Regions from separate parts of the Flexivirga alba genome, predicted to be linked through region 2. Evidence: riboswitches for the same ligand, from Rfam matches in the RefSeq annotation. Region 2 holds a riboswitch; the other holds the start of a gene.
What was found. Region 2 has a riboswitch for fluoride ahead of ACFQDH_RS15210 (respiratory chain complex I subunit 1 family protein). Riboswitches for the same ligand answer to the same signal wherever they lie in the genome.
Positions count from the first base shown of each region.

Region 1: linked by a shared signal. The riboswitch ahead of ACFQDH_RS13995 (universal stress protein) and the one ahead of ACFQDH_RS15210 (respiratory chain complex I subunit 1 family protein) in region 2 are both predicted to bind fluoride.

Region 1 covers NZ_JBHSWH010000001.1:2,855,436-2,862,553, reverse strand. Annotated here, with positions in the region: gene ACFQDH_RS14005 (GNAT family N-acetyltransferase) at 1-1,348, opposite strand, end outside; gene lipB (lipoyl(octanoyl) transferase LipB) at 1,437-2,066, opposite strand; fluoride riboswitch at 2,141-2,212, shown strand; gene ACFQDH_RS13995 (universal stress protein) at 2,262-2,801, shown strand; gene ACFQDH_RS13990 (fluoride efflux transporter FluC) at 2,792-3,238, shown strand; gene ACFQDH_RS13985 (fluoride efflux transporter FluC) at 3,235-3,612, shown strand; gene ACFQDH_RS13980 (gamma-aminobutyraldehyde dehydrogenase) at 3,777-5,225, opposite strand; partial or broken gene ACFQDH_RS13975 (L-serine ammonia-lyase) at 5,403-6,775, opposite strand; gene ACFQDH_RS13970 (Lrp/AsnC family transcriptional regulator) at 6,864-7,118, shown strand, end outside.
Region 2 covers NZ_JBHSWH010000001.1:3,103,663-3,110,780, reverse strand. Annotated here, with positions in the region: gene ACFQDH_RS15225 (MutS-related protein) at 1-1,434, shown strand, start outside; gene eno (phosphopyruvate hydratase) at 1,431-2,711, shown strand; gene ACFQDH_RS15215 (histidine phosphatase family protein) at 2,739-3,323, opposite strand; fluoride riboswitch at 3,438-3,511, shown strand; gene ACFQDH_RS15210 (respiratory chain complex I subunit 1 family protein) at 3,563-4,522, shown strand; gene ACFQDH_RS15205 (hypothetical protein) at 4,522-5,211, shown strand; gene ACFQDH_RS15200 (proton-conducting transporter transmembrane domain-containing protein) at 5,213-6,694, shown strand; gene ACFQDH_RS15195 (hydrogenase large subunit) at 6,681-7,118, shown strand, end outside.

The DNA of each region.
Region 1 (7,118 bases), 250 kb from region 2:
TGCGGATCTCACGCAGGATCAGGTCGTAGTTGTGCACGCCGTCCGGGCCGACCTCGCGCACCTCGGAGATGATCGAGGAGTCCGCGATCGCTCCGGTGGTGAAGGGCACGACGGCGACGCTGGTCAGGCCGTAGCGCTCGTGGAAGGCGCGCGCGAGCGCGTAGCCGGAGAGGGTGAAGTCGAGGATCACCGGCAGCACCTTCGGCGCCGCGGTCGGGGGCTTCGGTGCACGCGTGACCGCGCCGGCGAGCTTGCCGGCTGCAGTGTCGGCGAGGTTGACCGCGTCGGACTTCGACCGCGGCACTCCCCCGACGATGGTGCGCGCGGTCTGCTTGGCACGCCCGACACCGGCGATCGCCTTCCGCTGTGCGTGATAGGCGCGCAGCACGTTCGGGCGCAGCACGAGGTCCCACGGTCCGGGTGCGTCGATCATCCCCTTCTTGGCGAAGGCGAGCTTGAACTCGTTGAGCGTGTCCAGATATGGCGAGCGGTCCGAGCCGCAGCCCAGGAAGTCGAAGAACGTCGCGCCCTCGGCCTTGGTCGCGCGCATCGTCCCCCACGCCATCAGGTATGCCGCGAGCAACTTGCGGGCCTCGGAGGACGATGCCGCGAAGTAGTAGTCGACCTCACCGTCATACACGGTGACCAGTGCCCAGGAGACGACTGTGCCCTGGTGCCGCACCGTGTAGAGCCGGCATACCTCGGGGCCGAGCTGCCGCAGCATCTCGTAGTAGAACGCCGGCGGCCGCAGCACGAAATCGCCGCGTTTGCCGGTCTCCTCGAAGATCGGGTAGATGACGTCGGCGAACTCCTGCTCACTGATCGCGGTGTCATCGGTGAAGACGAGCTCGTCGTTCTTCATCGCCTTGCGGATGTTGCGCCGCCCGCTCTGCGACATCTCCGACAGCAGCTGGTCCTCGTCCTTGGTCAGGTCGAGCACGATGGTGCGGTCGTAGAAGATCGCGATCAGCGGGTCGGTCAGGTCCGCGCCGGGGTGCACGGTGTGCAGCCGAAGCACGGCGGCGTTCGGCCGCTCACCACGGATGTATGACGCCAGGGCGTCCCGTAACTCACGCTCGCGCGCGGCGCTGCGGTCGTCGTCCAACCAGATCGGCCCGTGCTTGGCCCACAGCTGCTCCAGGAATCGGCCCGCGAACGACGTCAGGCTGAGCGCCGCCATCGGGGTGTCACCGTCAGTGACGACCAGGTACCGCCAGTGCTCCCGCCCGGGCAGCACGGAGTCGTACTGCGCCCATTCGGGCGACTGCTCGACGGGGACCGTCTTGCCGGCCCGGTGGACCGTGTCGAGGAATTCGGTGGCGGTGCAAGCGCGAACGGACAGCGTCACAAATCTGGCTTTCGTGGGGCGGGCTTGGGCGCCCCACAGCATACGGGGCGGGCACCCGTGCCCCCGGGCGACGCGTCGACGTGTCGCACTACCCCAGAATGTCCGGCAGGCGCTTCTCGATGAAGGGAAGCACCTCTGCGATGGTCACGTCGCGACCGAGCTCTTGGGTGAGCGACGTGACCCCGGCGTCCGGGATGCCACACGGGACAATGTTGTTCGCCCACGACAGATCACAGTCACAGTTGAGTGCGAATCCGTGCATGGTCACGTCTCGGCTGACCCGGACGCCGATCGCACCGATCTTGCGTTCGAGCTCGCCGTCCTCGGCGGGCAGCCACACGCCGCTGCGTCCTTCGACCCGCATCGTTGTCACGCCGAGGTCCGCACACACGTCGATCATCAGTTGCTCCAGCCGGCGCACGTGACCGACGACATCGAGTGGGATCGGCAGGCGCACGATCGGATAGCCGGTGAGCTGGCCCGGCCCGTGCCAGGTGATCCGGCCACCACGGTCGACCTCGACCACGGGTGTCTTGTCGACCGGCCGGTCATACCAAGCGGTCCGCTTGCCGGCCGTGTAGACGGCCTGGTGCTCGAGCAGCAGGGTGGTGTTCTCCTGTTCGCCCGCGACGACGCGGGCGTGCACCTCGCGTTGCAGATCCCACGCGGCCTGGTAGTCGACGAAGTCCGGGTCGAACCCGACGTGTTCGATGCGCATGGCATCACGCTACGCCGCCGGTGCTCGTCGATTCCGGCGCAGGGGTCGCCACGGGGTGGCCGAGATCCCCTATCCTGAGCGCGGGCGATGGATCCCGCCCGGGCGTGCGCCCGAACCGCAACACTGCTGATGGTTCCTACCACGTCGAGGTCGACGGGTAGGTCACGCTGCCCGTCATCACCCGGAGGGCCGAAGATGACTGCCGCGCAGCCACCACAGCCGAGTCCAGATCGCTTGGTGGATTTTCACGCCCATCCGATCGTGGTCGGCGTCATACCCGGACAGCCACCGCTGGTCGCCCTCACCGCCGTGAACCTGGCGCGCGCCGTCGGTGCTCCGTCGGTGCACTTCGGTTTCGCGGACCGCTCGCGCTACGTGGTGCAAGAGCATGAGGACGGCAGCGTGCGGCATGCGCCGATCGATCCGGATGACGCCGACGAGCAGTGGCGGGCCACCGCCGAGGACATCACCGAAGAATTGCGCAGCGTGCTCGGCGAGGACGGAGTCCCCTGGCACTTCCACTATCTGGCGGGACGGCCCGACCGCGCGCTGACGCACCTCGCCCGCTCGGTGGACGCGGCTGGTTTCGTGGTCGGCACTCGGGTCGGCAAGCACCCGATGCGGGAGTTCCTCGGGGAGTCCGTTTCGGTGCGCCTCGCGCACCACCAGCACCGCCCGGTGATCGTGGTGCCGATCCAGGTCGTCGACTGGTCGGACGGTCTGCCGTGGCACTGACGTCCACACGCCGCCACACCACCACCCGCCACGCTCATCGCAACCCATTCCTCCTCGGCACTGTCTTCGTCGGCGGCGCCTGCGGGACCGCCATACGTTCGCTGCTGGAAGACGCGTTCTCCCGGCCGACGGGCTCCTGGCCATGGATCACGTTCGCCATCAACGTGATCGGGGCATTCGTGCTCGGCTTCCTACTGGAAGCACTGGTCCGGTCCGGAGAGGACAGCGGCGGCCGACGCCTCGCCCGGTTGGGTGTCGGCACCGGACTGCTCGGCGGGTTCACGACATACAGCACGTTCATGGTGGAGACGACGAAGCTGCCGTGGCCGGTCGCCGTCGGGTATGCCGTCACCTCCGTCGTCGTCGGTGCCCTCGCGGCCTGGGCGGGCATCCGCGCTGCGCGCTCCGTCACCCTGCGCGGCGGTGAAAACGCATGACAACGTTACTGATTGCGCTCTGCGGTGGTGCTGGCGCGGTCTCCCGATTCGCCCTCGATGCGGAGGTCCGGCATCGGGTCCGCGGGTCGTTCCCGGTCGGCACCTTCGTGATCAACGTGCTCGGTTCGTTCCTGCTCGGAGTCCTCACCGGTGCGGCGACACATCACGCAGGGTGGCTGTCACCGACGGCGAAGGCGGGTCTCGGCACCGGCTTCTGCGGCGGTTTCACCACCTTCAGCACCGCGTCCGTGGAGACGACCCGGCTGTGGCTGACGACCGGCAAGACCGAGGGCGGCCGGTATGCCGTTGCCACCGTGGCGATTTCGTTGCTGGCCGCGTTTCTCGGTCTCGCCCTCGGCACCGCTCTCTCCTGATTGACCGGCATACCGAACGATTGAGCGGCATACGGATTCGCGTCGAATCCGTACGCCGCTCAATGCGGGGGTATGCCGGTCAATCAGATCTCGATCCCTACGATCGAGCTTCCACGCGCCGCTCCGGTCCTCGCTCCTTCGTCGCTGCGGTCCTCACGCCGCTGTCAGATCTCGATGTTGGCCATCACGTGCTTCACGCGCGTGTAGTCCTCGAAACCGTAGAGCGACAGGTCCTTGCCGTAGCCGCTGTGCTTGAAACCGCCGTGCGGCATCTCGGCGACCAGCGGAATGTGCGTGTTGATCCAGACGCAGCCGAAGTCGAGCGCCTTGGAGACCCGCATCGCCCGGCCGAAGTCCTTGGTCCACACCGAGGACGCCAGGCCGAAGGGCACGTCGTTCGCCCAGGCGATCGCGGCCTGTTCGTCGGTGAAACGCTGCACGGTGATGACCGGGCCGAAGATCTCCTGCTGGATCGCCTCGTCCGTCTGTTGCAGCCCGGACACGACCGTCGGCTCGATGAAGAAGCCATCGCCGAAACCGCTCGCCCGATGACCGCCGGCAGCGACGTTGGCGTTGTCCGGCAACCGGTCCAGAAACCCGGTCACGTGCTTCAACTGGTTGGCATTGTTGACCGGTCCGAGCAGCGCGTCCTCGCTGTCCGGCATACCGAGTTTCGCGTCGTTCTTGGCGAATTCGGCCAGTGCCGCCACGAAATCGTCGTGTATGCCGGGGGCGGCGAGCACCCTGGTCGCGGCGGTGCAGTCCTGACCGGCGTTGAAGTATCCGGCCGTCCCGATGCCCTCGATCGCTGCCTCGATGTCGGCATCATCGAAGACGATGACCGGCGCCTTGCCGCCCAACTCGAGGTGAACCCGCTTGAGATCCTTGGCCGCCGAGTTCGCGACCTGGATGCCCGCACGGATGGATCCGGTGATCGCCACCAGCTGCGGGGTGGGGTGCTCCACGAGCATCCGACCGGTCTCGCGGTCGCCGGTGATGACGTTGAACGTGCCGGCCGGCAGGAACTCCGACGCCAGCTCCGCCATCAGCAAAGTGGTCTCCGGTGTCGTGTCGCTCGGCTTGAGCACCACGGCGTTGCCCGCGGCCAGGGCCGGGGCGATCTTCCACATCGCCATCATCATCGGGTAGTTCCACGGGGTCACCTGACCGACGACACCGATCGGCTCACGACGAATGAATGACGTGTGCCCGGCCATGTATTCGCCGGCCGCCTTGCCTTCGAGCATCCGTGCTGCACCGGCGAAGAAGCGCAGCTGGTCGACCATCACCGGCACTTCCTCGCTGGCGGTCAGCGCGTAGGGCTTACCGGTGTTCTCGGCCTCCAACTTCACGAAGTCATCCGCGCGGGCCTCGATCGCGTCGGCGAACTTCAGCAGCGCGTGCTGTCGCTCACCGGGCGTGACCTGGCCCCATTCAGCGAACCCCTTGGAGGCCGCGCTGTATGCCGCATCGACATCTGCCTGCGTCGAAACAGGTGACTTGGCAACAACTTTCGCGGTCGACGGGTTGACGATGTCAATCGTCTGATCGGTCTCGGCAGCGACATACTCACCGCCGACGAAGTTGCGCAGCTCGCGCGGGCTGTCAGTCATACGACACTCCTTTGTGTGTTTGTCAGCACTTGAATCCTGCCTTCGCCCTCGGGCCTCGATACGGGCTCGCCTAGCGGCTCGCCCTACTCGACCAGCTTGGTCCTGTCAGCACTCGATGTCTTCTGTCGTGCTTCCGCGGCGCGCTCCGGGCCTCGTTCCTCGATCCTCGCGCACCTGTCAGCACTCGATCACATTCACGGCCAGGCCGCCACGTGCAGTTTCCTTGTACTTGATCGACATGTCGCGTCCGGTGTCGCGCATGGTCTTGATCGCCTTGTCCAGGCTCACGGTGTGCACGCCGGTGCCGTGGACCGCGAGGCGCGCGGCGTTGATCGCCTTCACACTCGCGATCGCGTTGCGTTCGATGCACGGGATCTGCACCAGGCCGCCGACCGGGTCGCAAGTCAGCCCGAGGTTGTGTTCGATGCCGATCTCGGCGGCGTTCTCGACCCGGGTAGGGCTGCCGCCCATGACTTCGGCCAGGCCGCCGGCAGCCATCGCGCACGCGGACCCGACCTCCCCTGGCAGCCGACCTCGGCGCCCGAGATCGAGGCATTCTCCTTGAAGAGGATGCCAATTGCCGCTGCTGTCAACAGGAATCGGACGACGCCGTCGTCGTCGGCATCCGGCACGAAGTTGACGTAGTAGTGCAGGACAGCCGGGATGATGCCCGCCGCGCCGTTGGTCGGCGCAGTCACGATCCGGCCGCCGGAGGCGTTCTCCTCGTTGACAGCGAGTGCGTAGAGGTTGACCCAGTCCATGACGCGCAGCGGATCATCGCGCAGTGCACCCTTGGTGAGCTCGCGGTAGAGCTCCGGGGCTCGGCGCGGCACTCGCAACCCACCCGGCAGGATTCCTTCGTGGCCGATGCCGGCCTGCACGCAGTCACGCATGACGGACCACAGATGCAGCAGTCCGCTGCGGACCTCTTCGGCTGATCGCCAGGCGAGCTCGTTGCGCATCATCAGGTCCGCGATCGAGCAGCCCTCACGTTCGCAGATGGCCAGCATTTCGGCACCGGTGGTGAAGGGCAACTCGACCTTCGTGTCGTCCAGCACGACGCGGTCCGCTCCGGCGGCTTCCTCGTTGACCACGAAGCCGCCACCAACGGAGTAGTAGACGTGCGAGGAAACGACTTCGCCCTGTGCGTCATACGCATCGAACTGCATGCCGTTGGGGTGCGCCGGCAGGGACTTGCGCCGGTGCATGACCAGGTCGGCGTCCGGGTCCCAACCGATCGACCGAGTGCCGTTCAACTGCAAGGTATGGCGCGCGCGCGCCTCCTCGATGCGAGCTTCGGTGGTTGCCGTGTCGACGGTCTCGGGGGCCTCGCCCTGCAGGCCGAGTACGACCGCCTTGTCCGAGCCGTGGCCGTGCCCGGTCGCACCGAGCGAACCGAACAACTGCGACTTCACCCGGCATACCGAATCCAACTGGCCGGCGGCCACCAGGCCGTCGACGAACGTCTTCGCGGCACGCATCGGTCCGACCGTGTGAGACGAGGACGGGCCGATCCCCACGGAATACAGGTCAAATGCGCTCAACGCCATAGGTAAAGCATAGCCATGTCGCGCAACCCGCGACGGAATTCGTAGGAAAATACTTGAACTACTTCGAAAACCGTGCCAATATGCAGACATGTCCGAGACTAATCGCAGTGTGACGGGTGCCACGCTCGACGATGTCTCCAAGGCGATCATCGCCCGACTGCAGACCGACGGCCGGGTTGCCTACTCCGCGATCGCTCGCGAGATCGGCTTGTCCGAGGCCGCAGTGCGCCAGCGGGTGCAGCGACTGCTCGACTCCGATGTGCTGCAGATCGTCGCGGTGACCGATCCCGCTCAGGTCGGCTTCGACCGCCAGGCGATGATCGGCGTCACCGTCCGCGGCGAC
Region 2 (7,118 bases):
ATCGTGCGCCACCGGCAGGCGGTGCTGGCCGACGCGATCGCCCATGCTGCCGAGTTCGCGCAGCTGTACACGATCGCCACCGAGGCGATCGCTGATGAGAAGAAGATCTACCGCAGCACGTTCCGACTGCGACCGGAATCCACCCTGCGCCGGTCCGTGGAGGTCCTCAAACGACTGCTGGACGCGGTCGCCCGGGTACGGCAGGTGACCGACGCACTCAGCGCGGCCGCCAGGTCGGACGCCGTGCGCGGCATGTGCGCCGTGCTGGCCGACCAGCTCGATGACCCCTACTTGCACGAGGCCAGAGAGCAGGTGAGAGAGCTGGAACTGGCGCACGGCCTGCTGGTGTCGGCGCAGCTGGATCGAAACGATGCGGTGTCCAGGATGCGGCCGCTGCTGGCGCGCACGTCGGGCAACTGGCTGATCGGGCGGCGGCCGCGGCTGCGCAAACCCACGTTCTCCTACACGATCGCCGACCGCGACCAGGCAGGGATGGAAGCGTTCGCTGAGTTCCGCGACCGCAGCCTCACTCAGGTCTCCCACGCCGCCGACACCTCGGCAACACACATTCTGGGCTTCCTGACCTGCCTGCAACGCGAAGTGGCCTTCTACCTCGGCTGCGTCCGGTTGCAAGGTGTCTTGCGCGAGCTTGAGGTACCGACGTGCGTGCCGGACGTCTGCACGGGCGACGTCCGTGAACTGAACGCGACCGCGCTGCGGGATGTACCGCTTGCGGTGCAGAGCGAACGCGCACCGGTGCCGGTGACGGTCGCTGCCAGCCGGGCACGCCTGGTGGTGTTCACCGGCGCCAACAGGGGCGGCAAGTCCACGACGCTGCGGGCGGTCGGAGTGGCCCAGCTGATGGCTCAGGCGGGCATGTTCGTGGCCGCCGACCGGTTCCGGTTTGCCGTCTGCACAGGCGTTTTCACCCACTTCAAGCGTGAGGAGGACACCGCCATGGTGCACGGCAAGTTCGACGAGGAACTGGAGCGGATGAGCAGGATCACCGGTGCGGTAGCACCGGGCGGGATGCTGCTGGCCAACGAGTCGTTCGCCTCCACCAACGAGCAGGAGGCCTCCGACATCGGCTTCGACGTGCTCACCGCCCTGGTCGACAGCGGCGTCACCGTCCTGTTGGTGACGCACCTGTTCACCCTGGCCAAGCAACTGTTCGACGACTCACGTCCGTCGGTGTTTCTGCGGGCCGAACGCGGCGCTGGCGGTGAGCGCCCCTTCCAGCTGCTCGAAGCGCCGCCGCTGCCCACCAGCTTCGGCGGCGACGTGTACCGCACGGTGTTCGGCACACCACTGGACAGCTCCTTAACCGGTGACGGTCCGGACACGGAACGTCAAGAACCGCAACCGGTTACATCCCGTCACGATCACTCAGATACCACCATTCCCCTACCGAGCCCAGCGAAGAGGTCACGATGACAACGAACCAGGACGTGCGACTCACCGGTGTCAGCGCGGAGCAGATTCTGGACTCTCGCGGCCATCCCACTCTGCAGGTCGAGGTGGTCACCGCCGACGGGCTGAGCTTCTTCGGCAGCGCACCGTCGGGCGCCTCGACTGGCGAGCACGAAGCGCGTGAACTGCGCGACGGCGGCACCGACTTTCGCGGGCTCGGCGTCACCAAGGCAATGACGTTCGTCGACAGTCAGATCGAGCCGGTCCTGACCGAGAAGGCCTGGACGACCCTGGATCAGATCGATGGCACACTCGCCGCATTGGACGGCACCGGAAATTTCGCGAAGATCGGCGCCAACACCGCGGTCGCGGTCTCCATCGCCTGCGCCCGCGCGTTCGCGCACCAGCAACGAATCCCGTTGCACCAGTGGGTATCCGAGCAGTTGGGAACGACACCGGTGATGCCGGTGCCGCACTTCAACGTGGTCAACGGTGGCGCGCACGCCGCCAATGATCTGGCGTTCCAGGAGTTCCTCATCGCCCCCACCGGGGCGAGGACCATCTCCGATGCCATCCAGATGGGTGCCGAGATTTACGCCGCGCTGGAGAGCGAGCTGCGGTCCCGGTTCGGCGCGCTTGGCGTCGGCGACGAGGGCGGGTTCGCCCCGGACACCGACGACGAGAACCAGGTGCTGGACGTTTTGGTCCGGAGTATCGAACGCGCCGGCCTGTCACCGGGACTTAACGTCCGGCTGGCGCTGGACGCCGCAGCGAATAGCTTCTATGACGGTAAGTACTACCGGCTACACGGCCGCTGGCGGTCCGCCGACGACCTGCTGGAGCGGTATGTCCACCTGGCGGCGAACTATCCGATCTGGAGCATCGAGGACCCGTTCGATGAGTCGGACCGGGACGCGTGGCGCGACATCGTGGATCGGCTGGGCTCGACGGTGCAGATCCTGGGTGATGACATCTTCGTCACCGACGCGCAGCGCATCCGTGTCGGCGCCAAGGAGGGGATCGCGAACGCCGCACTGATCAAACCGAATCAGGTCGGCACGGTCACCCAGACGCTTGAGGCGTTACGGGCCGCACAGGAGGTGGGATTCCGCACCATGGTGTCGCACCGGTCCGGGGAAACACTGGACACGTTCATCGCTGACCTGGCCGTGGGCGCCGGGACCGGCCAGCTCAAAGCGGGCGCGCCCGCCCGGGGTGAGCGGGTAGCCAAGTACAACCGGCTTACCCGGCTGCAGAAGTTGCATCCCGAGTTGCGGTATGCCCATTGGTGGGCGGACTGAACAGCGATGGCAGTCACTCAACGGGACTCAACTGTCGGCTGCGGCCACCTTGTCCATCTCCAGGATGCGCCATCCCTGAGTCTTGTTGTGTTGCAACACGTTCCAGCAGGCGGTTCGCTGTCGCGGCGGTACGGTCAGGGACGTGTCCAGGTGGCCCAGCAGCAGTTGGTTGACCGCGTCGTGGGCGACCAGCACCACCCCTGGCTGGTCGGCATACGCGTCCAGCGCGGCAGCAGCGCGGGCGAGAACATCCTCGGCGGGCTCCACACCGGGGGCCGCGTCCAGCGACCCCCACTGGGCGATCACTGCGGCCTTGGGGTGGCCGGCCCACTGCCCGTAGTCGCGGTCCATCAGCCGCTCGTCGGCTTCGGCGGTGGTGTCGGCGGCGGCGGCGATCGCTTCGGCTGTGCGGCGTGCCCGCAGCAAGGGACTGTGTCGCACTACCTGCACGTCATACACACTGAGCGCTTCGGCGAGGGCCGCGACCTGCCGCCGGCCCACGTCGTCCAGGTCCGGGTCCAGGTGCCCGCGCAACTCACCGTTGGCGTTCAGCACGGTTTGCCCGTGCCGGGCCAGGATGAGGCGGCACCATTCATCCTTCGACTCAGCCATCACACCTGGTTCCGTCCTGCCTTGCGATCAGCGTTGGCGTGCAGCACCGTACGCCGACCGACGCGCCGACGGAAGTACTTGACCGGCGGTGGCGCCGCTGCTTGCATGGGGCCCGCACCGAAGGGCGATGGAGCTCGCCTGGGCCCGCGGCCCGAACCGCCGACCCGGCTAATAGCCCCTTCCAAGCTGCTGCTGGGAGGTGTGGTGCGCCCAATTGCCCTGATCGCGTCCCGCCGAGCATGAGCGGCCTCCCGCTGTCGGCGATTCAGGCGGGTCAAGTCCTCACCGTCGGTCTCGGCGCGCCCGTCGTCAGCGGCGTGATCGCCACGGTCGAGGCCCGGATGCAGGGGCGACGGGGACCTCGGGTGCTGCAACCGTTCTACGACCTGCACAAAATGTTCCGCAAGGAATCCGTAGCACCCATCGGGTCCGGCTGGTTGTTCCTGGCGGCACCGGTGATCGCCATCGCCAGCTACCTGACGGTGCCGATGCTCATCCCGGTGCTGACCACCTATCCGCTGCCGTTGGCGACCATGGGCGACATCCTCGGCGGCGGCTTCCTGCTGTCGTTTGCCAGCTTCCTGGTGGCGGTCGCCGCGACCGAGACCGGCGACCCGTACGCGCAACTGGGCGCCAGTCGCGCCAAGACATTCGGCGCCATCACCGAACCGGTCTTGCTGATGGTGTTTTTCACGGTCGCCGCGGTGACCGCCACCGATCTGCCGTACGCGCTCGGAGAGACCGTGCGCAGCGGCCCGGCCCAAGTCGTGCGCCCCTCGCACCTGCTGGCGACCGGGGCGCTGCTGATGGTGATCTTGTACGAGACCGCCCGCATCCCGATCGAGACCCATACCGGCACCAACGAGCTCGGGATGATCGAGACCGCCCGCCCGTTCGAGCACTCCGGCCCCTATCTGGCGTTGTTGCACTGGGGCTCGATGATCAAACAGCTGGTGTTGTTCACCATCCTGCTGAACATCTTCGCCGCGCCCTGGGGCATGTCATCGGGCACCCATCTTCTGCCGGTGCTCGGCGCCGCCGGCGCACTGATCGGCAAGTCGGTGCTACTGGGTCTGCTGATCGCCGCCCTGGACAACAGCTTCGCCAAACTGCGGCTGTTCAAGATCACCGAATTCGCCGCCGCCGCATTCCTGCTGGCGATCTTCGCTGTCTGCACCCTGTTCCTGGGCGGTGGCTGATGTGCCTCACCGGCAGCACCGGTGTCGTGATGGCGCCGACAGTCTTTGAAGGGACGGCCAGCACGATCGCCATGATCGTGCTGCTGCTGGAATTCCTGATGCTGCGCTCTGCCCTACTGCGCGCGCAGGTCCGGTTGTACGCGGCGCAGTCGACCGTTGTCAGCATCCTGGCCGCGGTTATCGCGCACGGCCGGTCCCTGCCCGAACTGTATGTGCTGGCGGTGATTTCGTTCGCGCTCAAAGCGGTGCTGGTGCCGTGGGTGATCTCTCGGATGATGCGTGACTCGGCGACCGAGATCGCCGGCAGCGGCGTCCTAGGGGTGGCCAGCGAGGTGATCGTGTCCATCGGCGTCGCCACGTTCGGGTTCTTTGCCGTCGGCGCGTTGCACATTCATTCGCCCGTGCTGCCCAGTGCCGCGTTGAGCCTGGCGGTTGCGGTGGTGCTGGTCTCGTTCGTGCTGATGATCGTGCGCCGGGACGTGATCAGCCAGTCCATCGGGTTCTTCTCCCTGGAGAACGGTGTCTCGCTGGCCAGTCTCGTTGTCGCGGCCGGGATGCCGCTGATCCTGGAGGTGGCGTTCCTGTTCGACCTGCTGGTGGCCGTGGTGGTCTTCGGGATCCTGATGCGCACCCACCACCGGCACGCGGAGTCGTTGTCCACCGCCGACCTGACCTCGCTGCGGGACTGACATGACCGGGTGCCTGATCGCGTTGCTGCTGATACCGCTGGCCGCGGCCGGCCTCTCTGCCACGCTGCGTGGGTGGGCCGGGCACGCGGTCACCATCGCCGCCGGTCTGGCCTCGTGCGCGCTGGTGGCGTCGATGTGGACCTCGGTCGGGCGGGGCGCCATCGGCGTCGGGTTTCTGCGGGTGGATGCGGTGTCCATGGTGTTCCTGCTCGGGACGTCGTTCCTGTATGCCGTGGTCGCGGTCTACACCGCCGGATACCTGCGCGCCGAACTGGCGCAGCGCACCCCACGCGCCGGGCTGCGGTATCAGCGCCGATTCTTGCTGGGGATCAACCTGTTCGTGTGGGCGATGCTGTTCGCGCCGTCGGTCAACGGACTGGCCCTGGTGTGGGTCGGTGTCGAAGTCACCACCATCGTCTCGGCCGTCCTGGTCGCCATCGATGACACCGAAGCGGCTGCCGAGGCGGCCTGGAAATACGTGCTCATCGCATCCTGCGGCCTCGGGATCGCCCTGCTGGCAACGATATTCATGTATTACGCCGGAGCCCAGGTGTTGGGCGAGTCCTATGACCTGTCGTTCCCGCAGTTGCTCGCGCACGCCGGGCAATTGCCCGCCACCCCGGTGCGGCTCGCGTTCGTGCTGGCCGTGATCGGCTTCGGCACCAAGGTCGGACTCTTTCCGGTGCACACCTGGTTACCGGACGCACACGCCGAGGCGCCAACGCCGCTGTCCGCGTTGTTGTCCGGATCGTTGCTGGCAGTCAGCTTCTACGCGATCCTGCGGTTCTACCAGGTCACGGCAGCCGCGGTCGGTGCCGGCTTCGCGGGCGGAGTCCTCCTGGTGTTCGGGGTCCTGACCCTGTTGCTCGCCGCGCTGTACCTGCTCGACCAACGCAATCTCAAGCGGCTGCTGGCCTATTCGAGCGTCGAGCACATGGGCATCCTGGCGATCGGGGTCAGCTTCGGTAACCCGATCGCACTGTTCGGGGTCATGCTGCACGTCTTGGTCCACGCCGCCGGCAAAGGCGGCGCATTCTTGTCGGCCGGCGCGATCGTCCAAGGCTTCGGCACCAAAAGACTCGCCCGCATCCACGGCGCGTTCGAACGCATGCCATGGACCGCTTCGGTGTTCGTGATCGCGATCTTCGCCCTGTGCGGGATGCCACCGTTCGGCATCTTCCGCAGCGAATTCCTCGTGATCCAAGGCGGATTCAGCGCACACCACACGGCCAGCGCCGCGCTCCTGGTGGTCCTGGTCACGGGGGCATTCATCGGGCTGGCCGCCACCACCACCCGGTCGGTGGCCTCCGGACCGGCCGACGCGACCAGCACCCGGCATGAGGCGAACGCTCTCATGGTGGTGCCGGCGGTGGCGTGCGTGCTGGCTCTGTTGCTGATCGGCGTGTGGGTCCCCGGGCCGGTGGCCACGGTGTTGCACAACGCCGCGTTCGAGCTGACCGGGGGTGGCCATGGAGCAGGTTGAGCAGGACGAGACCGTGCACTGTGCCACCGCGGCGGAGTTGCACCGTAGGGTCACGGCCGCGTGCGTGTCGCCGGGCCGGCTGGCCGGCCTGTACGCCACCGAGGAAAACGGCCACCCGGAGCTGGTCGCGATCATCGGCCGTGATGATGGCTTCCTCATCCTGCGGGCACCGGTTCCCCGGGAGCTGCGCTACGACGCGCTCACCCCGCAGGTGCCCGCCGCGTTCTGGTACGAGCGTGCCCTGCACGACCTGTCCGGGGTGGAGCCGGCGGGGCACCCGCGCCTGGACCCCCTACTCGCGCCGCAGCTGGACGATCTCGGGCCGGTGCGTCCCGGCAGCGACCTGCCCGCCAGGGACCACGATGCGGTTCCTGGCGCGGAGCACATTGGCCCGGTGGACGTGACCGGCCGTGGCGTGTTCACC